2 regions of the Paenibacillus haidiansis genome follow, and region 1 is predicted to be linked to the other one. Evidence: predicted binding sites of a transcription regulator. Region 1 holds the regulator's gene; the other holds the start of a gene.
The links. Region 1 encodes Rex, which represses fermentation and respiration genes when NADH is low (regulators of the CRP and FNR family bind a similar motif). Its sites were predicted from a motif close to TTGTGAAATATTTCACAA; they were not measured.
Positions count from the first base shown of each region.

Region 2: the regulator Rex is predicted to act here: its motif matches at 2,012-2,029, upstream of V3851_RS10375 (FAD:protein FMN transferase).

Region 1 covers NZ_JAZHPZ010000001.1:135,708-140,569, reverse strand. The annotation lists gene dinG (ATP-dependent DNA helicase DinG) at 1-2,013, shown strand, start outside; gene V3851_RS00600 (redox-sensing transcriptional repressor Rex) at 2,089-2,751, shown strand; gene V3851_RS00595 (amidohydrolase) at 2,726-4,027, shown strand; gene V3851_RS00590 (cell wall elongation regulator TseB-like domain-containing protein) at 4,059-4,544, shown strand; gene V3851_RS00585 (hypothetical protein) at 4,769-4,862, shown strand, end outside.
Region 2 covers NZ_JAZHPZ010000004.1:153,531-158,392, reverse strand. The annotation lists gene V3851_RS10380 (ABC transporter substrate-binding protein) at 1-337, shown strand, start outside; gene V3851_RS10375 (FAD:protein FMN transferase) at 804-1,889, opposite strand; gene V3851_RS10370 (NusG domain II-containing protein) at 2,121-2,513, shown strand; gene V3851_RS10365 (Gx transporter family protein) at 2,497-3,051, shown strand; gene V3851_RS10360 (energy-coupling factor transporter ATPase) at 3,100-3,939, shown strand; gene V3851_RS10355 (ATP-binding cassette domain-containing protein) at 3,915-4,850, shown strand; gene V3851_RS10350 (energy-coupling factor transporter transmembrane component T family protein) at 4,816-4,862, shown strand, end outside.

The sequences.
Region 1 (4,862 bases):
GAGGACAAGCATCTCTTGATCGAGGCGGGGACCGGTACCGGCAAATCGCTCGGGTACCTGCTGCCGGCCATTTATCATAGCGTAAAGCAAGACGAGAAGGTTATGGTCAGCACGCATACGATCAACCTTCAGGAGCAGCTGCGGGAACGGGATATCCCCCTGCTGACGGAAGCCGTGCCGTTTCCGTTTACGGCCGCGGTGTTTAAAGGAAGACAACATTATTTGTGTTTGCGCAAATTTGAACATAAAATGAATAGAAAGGACTTTGCCACACCTAAAGAAGAGGTGATAACGGCGGCCCAAATGATCGTCTGGCTGGCGCAGACGGAGACGGGGGACGACGAAGAACTCAATCTGGGAAACCGGGGCAGCGATTTCTGGGAAACGGTGGCTAGCGAATCCGATTCCTGCCTTGGCCGGTCCTGCCCGTGGTTCCGCAAGTGCTATTACCATAAGGCCAAGCATGAAGCCGGGGTGGCCGACGTGGTCATTACGAACCATTCCAAGCTGTTTACGGACATTCAGGCCGGGCATCAGCTCCTGCCGGGCTACGACCGCCTGGTCATCGACGAGGCGCACCATTTGGAGGAGGTCGCCGGCAAGCATCTCGGCTTGCAAATGAAATATTTCACCGTTGTCCATACGCTTACCCGGCTGTTTAAGGACAGCAAGACCGGACAATTGCCGAACCTGAGAACGATGCTTGGTCATGCGGAGGGCGAAAAATCGGCGGAATGGTGCTCGGTCATCGACGGATTGTATCCTTCGCTGCTCGATGTGAAAGATTGTTGGGACCGGCTGGCGGAACAATTGTTTGCGCTCATGCCGGAACGCAGTGATGCGGCCCCCGGCGACCCCGGACAATTCGTGCTCCGGCTCTTGCAGGACAAGAAGCCGAAAGTCTGGGAGGCGCTTTCCGCGATCGAGAATCAGATCTATACCACGCTTTCCGATACGATCCGCAAAGGGGAGCGTCTGCTTGCCGAGCTGAAGGACGACGACAACGATTACGGATTCGACAGTTTAGTCACCGATATCAGCGGCCTGTTCAAGGATCTGGCCGGCGAGCGCGACGCCCTGCGGTTCTTCATGAAGATGGACGATGCCAATACGGTCTACTGGCTCGAAGGAAACGGCACCTATCGCAGCAAATCTCTGCAATTGTTTGCGGTTCCGATCGATGTGAGCACGCAGCTGAAAGGATTTTTCTTCGATAAGAAGAAAAGCGTGGTCATGACTTCGGCTACGCTGTCGGTGGATAAATCGTTTCAATATATGATCGACCAGCTTGGGCTCGGGGAAGCGGCGGAACAGGAGCGGCTGCTTACGGCGATGCTTCCCTCGCCGTTCAATTACCGCGAACAGGCGCTTGTGGTCATCCCGCGTGACTTCCCCAGCGTGAAGGGCAGCGTGGGCGACGATCATTTTGTGCGTACGCTGGTGCAATCGCTGGCCGATACGGCGGTCGTCACGAAAGGCCGCATGCTGGTGTTGTTCACTTCCTACCGGATGCTAAGGCAGGTATACGATCCGCTCAAGGAGCTCTTGGCGGAGCAGGGAATTACCGTGATCGGGCAAGGCATGGACAGCGGAAGCCGGACCAAGCTGACCCGGCGCTTTCAGGGACAGAACGCCTCCGTGCTGCTGGGAACCAACAGCTTTTGGGAAGGAGTGGACATCCCTGGAGAAGCGTTGACCAGTCTCGCCATCGTCCGGCTGCCGTTTCAACCGCCCAACCATCCGCTCGTTGAGGCCAAGAGCGAACGGCTGCAGCAGGAGAAGAAGAATCCGTTTATGAAGCTGTCGGTTCCTCAGGCCGTGATCCGGTTCAAGCAAGGCTTCGGACGGCTGGTCCGGTCCTCGCAGGACCGCGGGATCGTGGTCGTTTACGATACGCGCATCTTGGAATCTTACTACGGAAAGTATTTTTTATATTCTTTGCCTGGACCGAAGATGGAGCATATGCCGCTTGGGCAGATGGTTCCTCGCATTTCGGAATGGCTGGATGTATAAAGAGCGAGATTTATAAAGAGTGATGAATAAGAGCGGTAATTGTTGTTCAAATCGCGCCAAATAGGGGGATAACCAATGAAAACGGAAAAAATTTCGGATGCTGTAGTACGCAGATTGCCGGTGTATTTGCGGTTTCTCAATGAATTGAGCCGCCGTGAAGTTCCGACGGTATCGTCCCAGGAGCTGGGACAGAAGCTGGATCTCAATCCGGCGCAAATCCGCAAGGATCTCGCGTATTTCGGCGATTTCGGCCGCAAGGGGATCGGCTACGATGTGCCCTATCTGATCGAAAAGATCAGGCAAATTCTCAATTTGGACCAGCAGATCAACGTCGCTTTGATCGGTGCCGGTAATCTCGGTCAGGCGCTGTCCAATTACAATGCTTACGTCAAGGACAATATGAAAATTGTGGCCGTTTTTGATTCATCGCCCGCCAAAATCGGCACCATGATCAACAACATCGAGATTCAGCCGATCGAAGAGCTGATCGAAACCGTAAAGAAGAAAAATATCCGTATCGGCATTATTACGGTACCGGACGTAGAGGCACAACGCGTGGCCGACCAGCTTATCGAAGCGGGGATCGGGGCGATCCTCAATTTTGCTCCGATCATCATCAAGGCCCCGGCCGAAGTGCGCGTGCATGCGGCCGATTTCACAACCGATTTGATGAGCTTGGCGTATTATTTGGATGGGGGAAAGGAAACAACCAATGACGACTCGAAAATGGCTGATTAAAGATGGAACTTTTGCCGTACTTGACCGGGAAAACCCGGTTCTTCGCGGCTATATGCTGATTGAAGGCGACACGATCGCCTATATCGGCGAAGACCGGCCTGTGGGAGCGGAAGGAGCCGAAACGTTCGACGGCAAAGGCCTGCTGTTTCTGCCGGGCCTGATCAACACCCACGGCCATGCCGCGATGTCCCTGCTTCGCGGTTATGGCGACGATATGGTGCTGCAGCAGTGGCTGCAGGAGAAAATGTGGCCGATGGAAGCTAAATTTTCGGGAGAAGACGTGTACCGGGGCACGGCACTGTCGGTTCTGGAAATGCTGAAAGGCGGGACGACGACGTTCCTCGATATGTACGACCATATGGATCAAGTGGCAGCCGTAGTCGAGCAGTCGGGCATCCGCGCCGTGCTGACGCGCGGCGTGATCGGTTTGTGTCCGCCGGATGTGCAGCAGCAGAAGCTGGATGATGCGGTGGCCTTCGCCAAGAACTGGCACGGCAAGGCGGACGGGCGGATTACGACGATGATGTCTCCGCACGCGCCTTATACCTGTCCTCCGGATTATATCGAGAAAATCGTACAGGCGGCGCATGATCTGAATCTTCCGCTTCATACGCATATGTCGGAAACGCGCGCCGAAGTCGAGCAGAATGTGGCCGATTACGGCGTTCGTCCCGTTCAGCATCTGCTCAATCTCGGCTTGTTCAGCCGCCCGGCACTGCTGGCGCACGCCGTGCATTTGACCGACGAGGAAATCGGGATTTTAGCGGATCACCATGTCGCCGTGTCCCATAATCCGGGCAGCAATCTCAAGCTGGCAAGCGGCGTGGCGCGCGTGCCCGAGCTGCTTAAGGCCGGGGTCACCGTCTCGCTCGGCACGGACGGTCCGGCCAGCAACAATAACCTCGACATGTTCGAAGAGATCCGCCTGGCGGCCCTGATCCATAAGGGAGTTTCGGGCGACCCTACGGCCGTTCCGGCAGCGGAAGCGCTCCGAATGGGCACGGAATACGGAGCTAAATCGCTCTTCCTGTCCGATACGGGCAAGCTCGCCGCCGGGATGAAGGCGGATTTCATCGCGCTGGATACGGAGCAGGCTCATTTCCTGCCGCGGACCGATTATATTTCGCATGCGGTTTACTCCGCCGGTCCGAAGGATGTAGAGCATGTCTGGGTGAACGGCAAGCAGGTCGTCAAGCACGGAGAATGCCTGACCTTGGACGAAGAGAAAGTGCGGTTCGAAGCGCAGGCGGCTTTTGAGGGCTTGCTCGCTCGATGATTAATCCGGCATTGGGGAAAGGAAGAGAGGCTTGAGAAACAGAACCAAATGGATCCTGCTCTCCATTGTGATTTTGGCGCTCGTGCTCATCGGCCTTCACCGTTATTATCTCTATATTCAGCAGGAATTACGGCAAGGAGAGGACGCGGCCGTTCAGCAGGCCCGGCAGGAAGCGGGGCTTCAGGAAACGACGAAAGTGTGGAAGTCCGTCTGGGACAAAGTCTGCTGGGTCATTCAGGGTAAGGATGAGAATGGCCGCGAGGTCATGATCTGGCTGCCGGAAGGCGGACAGCCCGAAATAAAGCCGCTGTCCGAAGGGGTATCGGAAAGCCAGGTGCGCGAGATCATACGCGACACCTATCCGGGAATCGAAATCGTCAGATTAATGCCGGGTATATATAACGATGAGCTGGTCTGGCAGCTTTTTTACAAGGAAAATGCCCATCATTACTACCGTTTCTTCCGTTTCGGCGACGGGACGCCGCTGGAAGAAGTATTCACATTGCCTAATCGGTAGTTTTTTTGAAAAAAATATAGCCTTGCCAAGGACGCTGTATAAGTGACGGTCTTTGGCAAGGCTTTTTTTAATGATTTTAATTTAAATTTTAAAATATATTCACACTCTTCATTCGAAATAGTATATACGATATGATATACTCTAACTTGTAGAAAATTTATAGATAGACGATAATGACTTTTTGATATATTCGATTCAAAATTTACAGCAAGGAGGACATTTACGTGAAACTGCGTATTGTACCGATTGTGGCTAGTGTGGCAGTGTCCGCGCTGCTGTTGTTCGGAGGATGGTTCGCTTATAAAGAGTGGGTCGTCG
Region 2 (4,862 bases), on a different contig from region 1:
CATTTACAAAGACTCGCCGGTCAAAGAAGAGGCCAAAGAGTTTCTAAACTGGCTTGTGACTTCCGAAACGGGCAAAAAATACATCACCAAGGAGTTCAAATTTATCCCTGCGTTCGACAGTATCGAGGGGACGGAAGAAGATCTCGGCGCGCTTGGGATGGAAGTGTTGAACTATACGGACGCCGGCAAGGCGCTGACCTGGAACTGGTTCCGCCTCCCGAACGGTATGCCGCAGGAGATCTCCAGCAGCATGCAGGCGTATATCGGCGGGAAGATCGGCAAGACGGAAATGCTGGAGCAGTTCCAAATGAATTGGGACAACCTTAGCGTAGATTAAGGCCGTTTGAAATTCAGGCCCTAAAATGGACGCAAGCGTCAAACGGATGCTTTGATCCGCGCGACGCTTGCTTTTTTTGCATATTGTATTGTTACCCGCGCCTTCATGTACACGCTGAAGGTTGTGGAGGAGTTCCCGCTTAGACTACAACCGTAACTTAAGACGGTTTCCAAAACAACAAAAGCCCTACCTCTCATTTGTCCTTGCGGCTCCGATGACCGCGCCAGTGTGAATCGGAAATACTCGGCAATTCTTACTCTTAGGGTCAATCAAATAAGGAATTTCATACCGAATCGGTATACAGGAGAGTTATAATCTTTTGAGGAACTGCTATAGGGGTTTAACAATCTATTTGAAATACTACTGTAATTTTCATGAAAAGTCAAATGAAAGACCCCTCGGCGGGGAGCGGAGGGGCTGGTGATCGGGAGTTTAAACGGGATATAGAGGATAAACCGGATAAGATTCAATTGGCAAAAGTGTACTCGTCGTTCGTTTTATTCAGCATTTCTTTGAATCCCGGCGAGGCGTACAACTTCTTGTCCTTGGTAATGAACAACACTTCCGTATTCGGAGTGCTTTCGGCGAATTTCAAGCCTTCTTCAATGCCCATGATCAACAAGGAGGTATCCATCGTGTCCGCATCGGTGGAGCTATCCGTAATGATGGTTACGCTGCTGATATTGTTGTCGACCGGGTATCCGGTCCGGGGGTCGAGGATGTGCTGGTACATCTTCCCGTCCTCGATAAAGAAGCGTTCGTAAATTCCGGCGGTTACGACCGTTTTGTCGACGACCTTAACCGAGCCGATCGGGTTACCCCGCTCCTGATCCGGGTCCTGGATGCCGACATTCCAAGGCAGATCGCCCGGCTTGCTGCCCATGACGAGAATATTGCCGCCAAGGTCGATAATGGCGCTATGGAAATCCTGCTCCGCCAAATAATCGTAAATCTTGTCGGCCGCATAGCCTTTACCGTAAGAACCCAGTTCGATTTCCATGCCTTTGGTCTGCAAATAAATCTCATGCTTCTCCGGGTTCAGCTCGATTTTGCGGTAATCCGTCAACTGCTGCGCCGCGGCGATATCGCCTGCGGGAGGGACATGGGCTCCTTCATGGCCGATGTTCCACAGGCTGACGAGCGGTCCGATCGACGGATCGAGCAGGCCGTTCGTCTTCTTGGCGTATTCCACCGCCAGCGTGACCAGCTCGAACGTGTCCGGGGACACCTCGACAGGAGCAATGCCGGCCTGCGCGTTGACTTTGGAGATCTCGCTGTCCGGGTTGTTGCGGCTGATTTTATAGTCTATCTCTTTCATGAGAGCTTCAAGCTCTTCCATATTTTTGGATGTGGCCCGCTCATCGTAGATTTTAATATTTACGACGGTATCAAATATAAAAAATGTCTGGGACAAAGGTTCAATGGTCTTATTTTGCTCAGCCTGCGCGTTCGTGCCGGCCGTATCGGCCGAGCCGGTGCCGGAGCAGCCGCCAAGCAGCGCCGCAAGCAGGGAGAAGGTCGCCAGCAGAATGACGGGCTTGTTTATTTTCATAGTTAGGCCTCTTTTCTACATGTCATTTTCGCCTTGATTCTAGCAGAAATTGGCCGGCACTAAAAGTACTTTTATTCACAAAGTAATTATTATTCCCTGAAATCGCTTCTTAAATGAGGATTTTGTGAAATAGTTCACAGTTTGAGACATTTATCACATAGGAGTGACGAATGTTACAGGTATAATGAAGTCGTCTAAGATTTACATAATTAAAAAATAAGGGAGTTTGCTATGAAACGCGGAGACATCCTGCTGATCGGACTCATTATCGTCATCGCCGCCGTTTTTTTGGTCCCGAGATGGCTTGACGGCAGTTCAAGTGAAAAATATCACAACGAAACGCGCGTCGCCAAAATCACGGTTGACGGGGAGTTGTTCCGGACCGTGGAATTGACCGGAGAAGAGCAGACGATAGAAATCAAAACGGAATACGGATACAACCTTTTGAAAGTTCATGATTATGGGATTGAAATGATCGATGCGGATTGCCCCGATAAAGTGTGCCTTACTTTCGGGTTTATTGAACGGAACGGAGGAACCATCGTTTGTTTGCCACACAAGCTGTTGGTAGAAATCGAAGGTCCATCCGGGGAAGGAGATGAGATCGATGCCGTCGTTAAATGAAGGAGCCAATCTAGCGTTAAAAAGAACGGTTATCGTTGCGATATTCGCCGCGGTTGCGGTCGTGCTTAGTCTGGTGGAATCCCTGATTCCCGTCAATATGAGCGTACCTGGCGCCAAATTGGGGCTGGCCAACATTATGGTGCTGACCTGCCTGTATTTTTTGCGGGCCAGAGACGCTTTTGTCATGGTGCTGCTGAAGACGTTGCTTACGGCATTTATTTTCGGTACATTTTCCAGTTTCCTGTTCAGCATTATGGGAGCGTTGTTCAGCTTCGCGGCCATGTGGTTCCTGCTGCTGATCGGGCGCAAGCGGCTCAGCGCCATCGGCATCAGCATTGTCGGCGGGATCGCGCATAATGTCGGGCAGCTTACGGCGGCCTGTATTTACTTCAACACCACCAATATTTTCTACTATTTGCCGATGCTGCTCATCATGGGCGTGCTGACCGGGATTGCCGTCGGCATCGCCGTTAAATATCTGGTTCCTTCGCTTTCCAAGCTGTCGCTGTTCGAAGGATTCCTGACCGAAACGGCTTAGATCGCGGCGAACCAGGCTTTGCAGCCGTAGGGAAAGGGGACGATGATCATGGAAGAAGCCGGGCTCGCTTTCGAATTGCAGCACGTGTCTTTTGCTTACGGGCCGGAGCGGCCGGTACTCAGCGATGTGACATGCGGCATCCCGCGGGGAAGCTGGGTGTCGCTGGTGGGACCCAACGGCTGCGGGAAATCGACACTCGCCAAATTGCTAGGCGGCCTGCTTGCCGTAAACGGCGGCACCATTTTAGTGGAAGGAATTCCGCTGAACCAAGAGACCGTGGGGCGGATTCGGCCCCGAATCGGCATGGTGTTCCAGAACCCGGACAACCAATTTATCGGCGCCACCGTGGAGGAGGATATCGCCTTCGGTCTGGAGGGGCGTTGTTTGCCGCGGGAAGAAATGACGGAGCGGGTACAACGGTACGCGGGCAAATTGGAAATCGGCCACTTGCTCTCCAAGCACCCCTCCGAATTGTCGGGCGGCCAGAAGCAGCGGGTGGCGGTGGCGGCCATTTTGGCGATGGAGCCCGGCATCGTCATCTTTGACGAAGCTTCCTCCATGCTTGACGAAAAGGCGCGCGGGGAACTGCTTGAGATTGTACGCGATATGAAGCGGAGTGGGGAGTATACGATCATCTCCATTACGCACGATGCGGAGGAGATCATGGCTTCCGACCGCGCGATCGTGCTGCGGGACGGGGAAGTGGCGGCCGATCTGACGCCGAGGGAGCTGTTCGAAGACGAGGAATTGCTCCGCTCCTGCCGGGTGATCGCTCCTTACCGGATCCGTCTGGAGCGGGAGCTTAGGCGGCAGGGTATTCATTTGCCCCCGGATCTTTCCGAGGAGGAGGTGGCAGATACGCTATGGCAATTAGCTACGAGCAAGTAAGCTTCGCCTACGACGACCGGAGCCTCTGGCGGCACAGCGCGCTGGAGGGGATCGATTTGCGGCTCGCCACGGGGACATTCGCCGCCGTTGCGGGCGGAACCGGCTCCGGCAAATCGACGCTGCTCCAGCATTTGAACGGCATCCTGAAGCCGACCGGGGGCAAGGTCCGCGTGCTCGACTTTACGATGGAAGCCGGGGCGAAGGGGCCGCCGCTGCGCGAGCTGCGGCGGCGCGTCGGGCTGGTGTTCCAGTTCCCCGAGCAGCAGTTGTTCGAGGACACGGTCGAGAAGGATCTATGCTTCGGCCCGCTGAACTTCGGGATGAGTCCGGCGGAAGCGAAGGAGCGGGCTAGCAAGGCGCTGGCGATGGTCGGGCTGGACGATTCGTTCCTGCCGCGGAATCCGTTCCATTTGAGCGGCGGCCAGATGCGCAAAGTGGCGATCGCGTCCGCGCTGGCGATGGATCCGGAGGTGATCGCGCTCGATGAGCCGACCGCGACGCTGGATCCGGAGAGCCGGGCGGAGCTGGCCGGACTATTGTCCCGGATGCAGCGGGAGCAGGGTAAGACGGTCGTCGTCATTACCCACCGGATGGAAGAGATGCTCCCTTATGTCGACACATGGGTCGTCATGAAGGAGGGCGCGAAGGCGTTCCAGGGAACGGCCGCCGATTTGGTTCGCGAGGCGGGCAGGCTGGAGCGGGAATGCGGACTGGCGATTCCGGCCTGCATCTCGGTCTGGAACAGGGTGGCCGCGAGGTTCGGCCTGGAGGGCGAAGAGCCTTGCCTGACGCCGGATTCGTTGGCCGCCCGCGTGGCGCGGCTGCTTGCCGGGAATAGGCAAGAGGAAGGCATGAAGCGGGAAGGGGCTGAGAGCGATGCGGAACAAGCTGCTGTTCGGGCGCTGCATTGATACCGGCTCCTG